2 regions of the Nocardioides sp. BGA-UO-ETr-FS32 genome follow, and region 2 is predicted to be linked to the other one. Evidence: predicted binding sites of a transcription regulator. Region 2 holds the regulator's gene; the other holds the start of a gene.
What was found. Region 2 encodes LexA, which represses DNA repair genes until DNA is damaged. Its sites were predicted from a motif close to TCGAACANNTGTTCGA; they were not measured.

Region 1: a site for LexA is predicted at 2,148-2,163, ahead of AC57BS_RS08245 (DUF6504 family protein). Genes of this name have one in related genera too.

What each region holds. Positions count from the first base shown of each region.
Region 1 is NZ_JCAQOX010000013.1:629,521-633,925, forward strand. It holds gene AC57BS_RS08225 (phytoene desaturase family protein) at 1-444, opposite strand, end outside; gene AC57BS_RS08230 (DUF4126 domain-containing protein) at 479-1,069, opposite strand; gene AC57BS_RS08235 (YbaK/EbsC family protein) at 1,080-1,553, opposite strand; gene AC57BS_RS08240 (hypothetical protein) at 1,600-2,067, shown strand; gene AC57BS_RS08245 (DUF6504 family protein) at 2,244-2,567, shown strand; gene AC57BS_RS08250 (SAV_6107 family HEPN domain-containing protein) at 2,578-2,979, shown strand; gene AC57BS_RS08255 (DNA polymerase III subunit alpha) at 2,989-4,405, shown strand, end outside.
Region 2 is NZ_JCAQOX010000014.1:320,515-324,919, forward strand. It holds gene AC57BS_RS11395 (alkaline phosphatase D family protein) at 1-242, opposite strand, end outside; gene AC57BS_RS11400 (NAD(P)/FAD-dependent oxidoreductase) at 309-1,526, opposite strand; gene lexA (transcriptional repressor LexA) at 1,584-2,306, opposite strand; gene AC57BS_RS11410 (SDR family NAD(P)-dependent oxidoreductase) at 2,442-3,233, shown strand; gene AC57BS_RS11415 (hypothetical protein) at 3,253-3,423, opposite strand; gene AC57BS_RS11420 (hypothetical protein) at 3,594-3,752, opposite strand; gene AC57BS_RS11425 (LysM peptidoglycan-binding domain-containing protein) at 3,884-4,237, shown strand.

The DNA.
Region 1 (4,405 bases), on a different contig from region 2:
GTCGGCGTCGAAGGGCCGCTCGTACCACTCCTTGCGGAGCAGCTCCCACATGTCGCCGTACGACGCCACGTGGTCGACCCACTGCTGCCCCAGGCCGGGCCCCAGGTCGTCGAAGGCGTCGAGCTGTGCCGCCCGCGAGCCGCCCGGCAGCCGCAGCGAGGTGCCGTCCTCGAAGCGGTGCTCACGGACGAGGGGCAGGGCCTGGAGGTCGACCTCGCGCTCGAGCGGGCGACCGGACTTGCGGAAGAGGTCGCGCACGACTGCGGGCAGCAGCGTGCTGCTGGGTCCGGCGTCCCAGGCGAAGTCGTCCTGCTCGACCGTCGACAGGGCGCCGCCGAGGTGGTCGGAGCGCTCCAGCAGGGTGACCTCGTGGCCGAGCTTGGCCAGGCGCGCGGCGGCAGCCATGCCGCCGAAGCCGCCGCCGACCACCACCACGCGAGCCACGGGGGAACCCTAGGGCCCGCGCCCGTGGGACGGGTCAGGCGACCCGGTGCAGCGGCTCCTCCTTGCGCCAGCGGCGCCACCCACGGCGCACCAGGCGGGCGAGGAGGAAGACGGTGACGAGCCCGAGCAGCAGCAGGACGCCGGCGACGGCCGCGGCCGTACGGGGGTGCTCGATCGCGAACCACACCACGACCAGGACCCCGGCGTCCTCGGTGAGGCTGGCGACGACATTGGTCACCGGTTCGGGGGAGGTGTTGATCGCCAGGCGGCTGCCGGCCTTGACGAGGTGGCTCAGCAGGGCGGTGCCGCCACCCACGGCCCCGAGCACGGCCTGGTCGAGCGAGGACGCGTCCCCGGCGAGCAGCACGCCGATCACCGCGCCGGCCGTCGGGCGGATGGCGGTGGAGATCGCGTCCCACGTCGAGTCGATGTAGGGGATCTTGTCGGCGATGAACTCCATCGCGTACAGGAACGCCGCCGCGGCCAGCACGTCCCACCTGCCCAGCACGTCGGGGATCTCGGCGAGGTCCCCCACGCGGTCGGAGACGCCGAGCACGAGCACGACGAGGTAGGCGTTGATGCCGCTCGCCCACCCGCTCGAGAAGGTCAGCGCCAGTGCGTCCACGGGTGCGCCCTCACTCGACGCTGACCTCGACGGCGCCGGTCATCGCGACCAGCTCGTCGTAGGTCGTGGAGAACACCGCCGCCGGGTGCCCGGCAGCCGCCCACACCACCTCGTGCTGCCGCAGCCACGGGTCGATCCACGTCGGGACGGGAGCGGGGTGGTCGATGGGGGAGACGCCCCCGATCACCTGCCCGGTGTGCCGGCGCACGAAGTCGGGGTCGGCGCGCCGCAGCCGGCTCACCCCGATGCGCTGCGCAACTGCCTTCGTGTCCACCCGGTGCGCTCCCGAGGTGAGGATGAGGACGGGCTCGCCGTCACCGTCGAAGAGCAGGCTGTTGGCGATGGCGCCGACCTCGCAGCCCAGCGCCGCCGCGGCGAGTGCCGCGGTGTGGGCGGTGTCGGGCAGGATGACCACGTCACCGGTGCCACCGCGCCGGGTCAGGTCGCCTCGAAACGAGGTGATGGATGCGTGCTCGATCTCCATGATGCGAGCCTAGCGACGAACGACGATGAGTCTCAGGGGTGTTTTGATGGCGCGCGACCTGCCCGGATCCGTGGTCAACAGCATGCGAGTGCTGGGCCTGATCGTGGCCACCGCCGGAGTGATCACGCTGCTGATCTGGTGGATGCGTGACGAGGTGATCCTCGGCTGGGCCGAGGGCAACCCGTCTGCGCAGGAGATCCTGGCGCAGGGGGGCATCGAGCAGCTGCGGGAGAGCCCGATCGTGCCGGGCTTCGTGGCGCTGGCCGTGGTGGCGTTCGTCGGCTTCGCGGCGATGGCGCTGGTGCTCGGGTCGTTCTTCGTCGGCGGGCACGCGTGGACCCGCCCCGTGCTGGCCGCCACCGCAGGCGTCGGCGTCCTGGTCGGGGTGGTCTGCCTCGATGCCCACCTGCCGGCGATCTTCGTGGCGCTCTCGGCGCTGGTGATCGTCGAGGGCCTGGTGCTCTCGTTCTTCCTGTGGCGCCGGGAGACAACCGACTTCCTGCGCCGGGCCTGAGAGCCCTCCCTCTCGTTCTCCACCATCTGCCGGCCGGCTCTTGACGGGCTGTCGGTGGGGGGTAGTACCGTCCGTGGTGTTCGAACAGATGTTCGATGCGATCCGGGTGGCGGTGACCTCGACCCCCACCGCCGCCCGGGTCGGCCGTGGGGTCGACGGATGTGCGAGGAGGCGCGATGAGGCAGTACGACGACCCCGTCGAGGTGCGACGAGGAGAGGCCGAGGGCCCCGACCAGTTCCTGTGGCGGGGCAGGCTGTGGAAGGTGCGCACCGTGGTCGCGCACTGGGTGGAGACCGGTCCGTGGTGGCAGGGGGCGCAGGGCGTCGCCGCGACCGACCTCCTCGCCGAGCGGGAGCTCTGGCGGGTGGAGGCGGGCCGCGGACCGGGTGCCCGGCGGGCGGCACCGGCGGTCACCGGTGACGAGGAGACCTACGGCGTCTTCGACCTCTCCTTCGACTGGACCGACGGGCGCTGGCAGCTCGTCGGCTGCCAGGACTGAGGGCGGACGGATGGGTCCCCACATGCTGCCGGCCACCGCACACTCCTACCTCGAGCGATCCGCGACGTCGCTGCGCGACGCGATCACCGCCCGGGACGTGCCCACCCGCTATGCGTGCGCCCACGTGGCGGCGCTGTGCGCCGCGGCGGCACTGCTGGCGGCTCGTGCCCGACCGGCTCCCCGCGGGCGCCGCCAGAAGAACGCCTGGGTCCTGCTCACCGAGGTCGCACCGGAGCTCTCGGAGTGGGCGACCTTCTTCGCCGCCGGTGCCGCCAAGCGGGCGGCGGCCGAGGCGGGCTCGACCCGAGCCGTGACGGAGCGCGAGGCGGACGACCTGGTCCGCGACGCAGACCGGTTCCTGGCGGTCGTCGAGCAGGCGCTGGGCCTGGTCCCGCACGCCAGCGTCGCCTGAGGGAGCGAGGTGTCGCGCGACCCCTTCGTCCACCTGCACGTCGCTTCGGGCTACTCCCTCCAGTACGGCGCGTCCCACCCGCACGTCCTGGCCGAGCGTGCCGCCGAGCACGGGATGGACACCCTGGCCCTCACCGACCGCAACGGCACCTACGGCGCGGTCAGGTTCGTCCGCGCCGCCCGGCGCGCCGGCATCAGGCCGGTGCTGGGGGTCGACCTGGAGGTCGCCCCGCTGGCGCTGCCGGCGCGACCTGCCGGTCCGCCCCGGTCCCAGGACACCCGCCGTACGCCCACCCGCGGTGGAGCTTTCCGTGAGCTCCCGTCCGAGCGGGCCGACGGGTCGGGCGGCTCGCGGGTGACGTTCCTGGCCAGCGGCCGGGAGGGGTGGGCGGCGCTGTGCCGGATGGTCTCCGCGGTCCACCTGGCGGGCGAGCGCGGCCGGCCGGTCGCCACCGTCGACGCGCTGGCCCCGCACCTGGCCGGCGGGCACGTGCTGGCCCTGCTCGGTCCGTCCTCCGAGCTCGGCCTCGCGGCCACCCGCCGGCGCGACGACCTCGGTCTGGCTGCGATCGCCCCCTGGCTCGACCTGCTGCCCCGGGAGAACCTCGTCGTCGAGCTGGTCTCGCACCGCCTCGGCGGCCGCCGCGGGGAGTGGGGGCCGGGCACGTCCCCGCACGCCGCCCGGATGGCCGGCGTCGCTCGCACGGCCGGCCTCTCGACCGTGCTCACCAATGCCGTGCGCTATGCCGACCGCCTCGACGCGCCCACGATCGACGTCCTCGACGCCGCCCGGCGGCTGGTTCCGCTCGGCTCGGCCGGTCTCCGCGACGTCGGCCCGGCGGCCGCCCGCGGCAACGCCGAGGGCTTCCTCAAGTCCGGCAAGCAGATGGGTGAGATCGCTGAGGAGATCTGCCGGCTCGCGGGTCTCGGCGACGGTCGGGACGAGGGTCGGCGACTGCTCGCCCGCACCCGTCTGGTCGCCGACCGCTGCGCGCTCGACCCGCGCCGAGACCTCGGCATCGGTGAGGTGCACTTCCCGGAGCTCGAGCTGGCGGGCGGCGCCACCCACGACCAGACGGCCGACACGTTGCTCCGTCGCCGGTGCGAGGCCGCCATCGGCCACCGCTACGGCACCGCGCCCCGCACGCGCGTCTCGACGCGGCTCGACGAGGAGCTCCGCACGATCGCCACCCTCGGCTACGCCTCCTACTTCCTCGCCGTCGCCGACGTCACCGACCTGGTCGCCCGCATGGGCATCCGGCGCGCGGCCCGAGGGTCCGGTGCCGGCAGCCTGGTCACCTACCTCCTCGGCATCTCCGGGGTCGACCCGCTGCGCCACGGGCTGCTGATGGAGCGGTTCCTCTCCCCGCTGCGCGCCTCGCTGCCCGACATCGACGTCGACGTCGAGTCCGCCCGGCGCGAGGAGG
Region 2 (4,405 bases):
CACGTCACGCTCACGTCCGGCCCGACCCCGGAGCCGGGGGTGGCCGCCGGCGTCGGGGTGACGCGGGTCCACAGCACGACCGCATCGGGTAGCGGGTCGCCCGAGGCGACTCCGTGCTGGAACGGCTCGTGCGCGGTCGCGCGGGCACTCGAGGTGGTGCCGGCCACGGTGGCGGCACCGGCGGCGGCGCCGGCACTGCCGGCGATCACGGCTCGTCGGGTGAGGTGTGGTGAGGGGGTCACGGGTGGTTCAACGACGCACCCGCGCGAAGATCACGCCCTGCTGCGAGTGTTCACCCGCCGTTCAGCTCACCCGAACGGGATGCGCCCCCGCAGCGACTCCGGGTCGGCCACCGGGTTCTGGCCGGTCTCCTTGATGACCTCGCGGGCCTTGTCGACGCTGTCCCAGACGTTCCAGAGGACGACCCCGCGGACCTGCCCGGACCTGAGGTAGTAGACGACGCCGGTGCCCATCTCGCCGTCCTTCCAGTCCTCGACCAGGTCGAGCGCGCTGCTGGTCTCGCCGACCGCCTCGTAGCCCGCATCCAGGATGTCGGACCAGAAGAACGGCGTGTAGTCGTACGCCGCGTCGGCGCCGGCCATCACCTTGCCGGCGTGCTCGCCGGACTTCTCGGCGTGGTCGACGTGCTCGACGCGGCGGCGGCCGAGGAGGGCGTCGGGGTAGGACGCGACGTCGCCCGCGGCGTACACGTCGGGGTCGCTGGTGCGGAGGCGGTCGTCGACCACGACGCCGTTGTCGACCTCGAGGCCCGCGGCCTCCGCGAGTCCGGTGCGCGGCAGCACGCCGACGCCGATCACCGCAGCGTCGGCGACGATGTGGGAGTCGTCGTCGAGGCGGATCCGTACGCCCCCGTCGTCCTCCTCGCCACCAGAGACCGAGCCGTGCACGATCGTCACGCCGCGGTCGGCGAGCTCCTTGGTGAGGTGGGCGGCCAGGGCGCGGGGGAACATCTGCTCCTGCACGTCCTCGAGGTCGAGGACGAGGGTGACGTCGATGCCGTTCTGCACCAGCGCCGAGGTGATCTCGGAGCCGATGTAGCCGCCGCCGACGACCGCGACGTGGCTGCCGTTCGCGGCGACCGCGCGCAGCCGCTCGTAGTCGGCGGCCGTGCGGTAGTAGATGACGCGGGGGCCGGGGGCGACGCCCAGCACGCGGGGCTCAGCGCCGGTGGCCAGCAGGAGCTTGCCGTAGCCGACGCTGCTGCCGTCGGCGAGGCGTACGGCGTGGGCGCCGCGGTCGATCGCGGTGACGGTCGTGTCGGTGAGGAGGTCGACGGCGTCGTCGTCCTCGAGGTCACCGGCGAGCGAGCTGCCCTCGAGCGTCGCGTCGTCCTTGAGCCAGAGGTCCTTGGTGAGCACCGGCCGGTAGACCGGCTTGTCGGGCTCGGAGCCGAGCACGCCGATCGAGCCGCTGGCGTCCTCGGCGCGGATGCCCTTGACGGCGCTGGCCGCGGCAACTCCCGCTCCGACGATGACGTAGTCGTAGGTCTTCTCGACGTCGCTCATCTGACCATCGTGTCCCGGGGGTGGGCACCGTTCAATGGCGGCCCACCCCTACGGTGCTCAGAGGCTGCGGAGCACCGCCGTCACGACGCCGAGGATCGTGGCGTTGTCGCCCGGGATCGGGTCGTAGGCGTCGTTGTGGGGGAGCAGCCAGACGTGGCCGTCCTTGCGCTGGAAGGTCTTGACCGTGGCCTCACCGTCGATCATCGCAGCGACGATCTGGCCGTTGGTGGCGGTCTGTTCCTGGCGGATCACGACGTAGTCGCCGTTGCAGATGGCGGCGTCGACCATCGAGTCACCGGAGACCTCGAGCAGGAACAGCGTGCCGTCGCCCACGAGCTGCTTGGGCAGCGGGAACACGTCGGTGACCTGCTCCTCGGCGAGGATCGGGCCACCGGCGGCGATGCGGCCGACGACCGGGATGTTGACCGCGGTGGGGGCGACGTCGCCGATGCCGGTCTCGTCGACGCTGGACTCCTCGCCGCTCGAGATGGAGCGGCGGGCGGCCATCACCTCGGGCAGGAACACCTCGAGGGCGCGGGGCCGGTTGGGGTCGCGCTTGATGAAGCCCTTGCCCTCGAGCACGCGCAGCTGGTGGGCCACGCTGGAGGACGAGGTGAGGCCGACGGCCTGGCCGATCTCGCGCATCGACGGCGGGTATCCCTTGGTCTCGAGCGAGTCCTTGATCGTGGCGAGCACGCGCTGCTGGCGCGGCGTCAGCCCGGTGGCGTCCGGGGGGCCGTCGGGCATCTCGATGACGTTCTTGTCGTCCTGCTTGGCCATGGCGTCCTCCACTGCGGGGTGCTCCCACCGTCCGCGCCGGGCGGGAGCCGTGCGCTCACCGTAGCCCTCCGGGAGCCGTGGGATCAAACACCTGTTCGAAGCCGCGTGTCGCTACTTTGTCGCTAGTGTCGGCGGATGCAGACCTCGTGCGTCGTCACCGGTGGAGCCCGCGGGATCGGGCGTGGGATCGCGGAGCTGATGGTCGCGCGCGGCCACGCCGTCGTGATCGGCGACCTCGACGGGTGGGCGGGCGCTGCGACGGCGGCGGAGATCGGCGCGGTCGCGGGCCTCGCGCAGGACGTACGCGATCCCGCCTCCCACGTCCTGGTCGCGGAGGAGGCGGCGCGCCACGGGGCGCTGACGTCGTGGTTCAACAACGCCGGCGTCGGCGACGACGGCGCCCTGACCTCGCTGTCGGAGAAGCAGGTCCGTCGCCTCGTGGAGGTCAACCTGCTCGGGACGACGTGGGGCACCCGCGCCGCGCTGGCGGCCTTCGGGCCGGCCGGGGGAGACGTCGTCAACGTCGCCTCGTTGTCCGGGCTCGGGCCGGTGCCTGGCTACAGCATGTACGCCGCGACGAAGGCCGCGGTCGTCTCGCTGTCGGCGTCGGTCAACGCCGAGGCGCCGCGCGGGGTCCGGGTCCACGCGCTGTGCCCCGACGGGGTGGACACCGCGATGCTGGCCGCGCAGGACCCGAACGGCCTCGGCTCGCAGCTGACCCACTCCGGCGGCCCGATCCTCGGCGTGGCCGAGGTCGCCCAGGCGGCCGTCGCGCTGGTGGGCTCGCGCCGCGTGGTGCGGACCCTGCCGGGCTGGCGCGGGGGAGTGGTACGCGGCGCCGCGCTCGCACCGGGCGTCACGCAGCACGCCGCGTCGCTGTTCGCGGCGCAGGGGCGCCGCGCGATGCGCCGCCGCGCCGCCCGCTGAGCGGTCTCCTCGATCGGGGTCAGGGCAGTCGCACCTGGCCGTGCTTCATCTTCCAGAGGAAGTACTTCTCGAAGCCGAGCTTCATCGCGTGCGCCTGCGGGCCGGGGATCAGCACGCCGTGCTTGCGCGGCGGCAGCATCTTGTCGGCGAGGATGATGACGCCGTTGTTGCCGGCGTCCATCACGCACACGGCGGGGATGTCGCCGAACGCCTTGTGCGCGTCGGGTGCCTCACCCTTGACCTGCGCGGCGATGTGCGACCGCTGCCGTGCGGAGGATGACCTCCTGGCCGGGGAACGGCGGGATCATCGCGTACCCGAAGTCGAGCGTGCGCGCGTCGGCCAGCACCAGCCGGCCTTCTTCAGCTGTAGCTGGTGTTGAAGAGGAACTCGTACGCCGCGCCGAAGCAGCCGGCGCCCTGGGTCGCGCCGGTTGCGGGTAGGTCCGTTGATCCCCTCCGGACCAAGCCCTTCAGGGGATCGAACATTTGTTCGTCACGGTGCTTGACCTGTTCGAACACGTGCTCTAGCGTCGTACACACGTTCGATCGAACGTCTGATCGACCTCCGGTGGCCCAGGCCACTGTCGGTGGGTCCGACTAGACATTCGCTCGACAGAGACATCCGGCTGAATCTTCCCCAGGAGGCCACCATGAGCACCCTCAGCCTTGCCCCCGCTTTCGCTCCCGTCCCCGTACGCCGCGGCTCGACCGTGCGGCTGACCCGACGCGGGCGGCTCGTGGTCTTCCTGACTTCGCTGTTCCTCGTGCTCGCCGCGGCCTTCATGCTCGCCGGCGGCGCCGTCGGCACCGACGAGGCCGGCCAGCCCGCCCCGACCGAGATCGTCCAGGTCGCACCCGGCGACACCCTGTGGGGGATCGCCAGCGAGATCGCGACCGACGGCGACGTCCGCTCCATGATGAACGAGATCGAGCGGCTCAACGCCCTCGAGTCCGCCGGCCTTGCCGCCGGCCAGAAGCTCCGCGTCCCTGTCGTCTCCGACTGACGCGCGAGGCCTCCATCAGCCGCTTCGACCCCGGCTGGTGGAACCAAGGGGAAGACCGAGGGGCGGGCCTGTGGGCCCGCCCCTCGGCGCATTTCAGTTTCGGTGGTCGCGCCTTCGACGGTCGGGTAGCCCGCCTTCGATGGTCGCGTAGGCCGTGAAGCGGTGCCC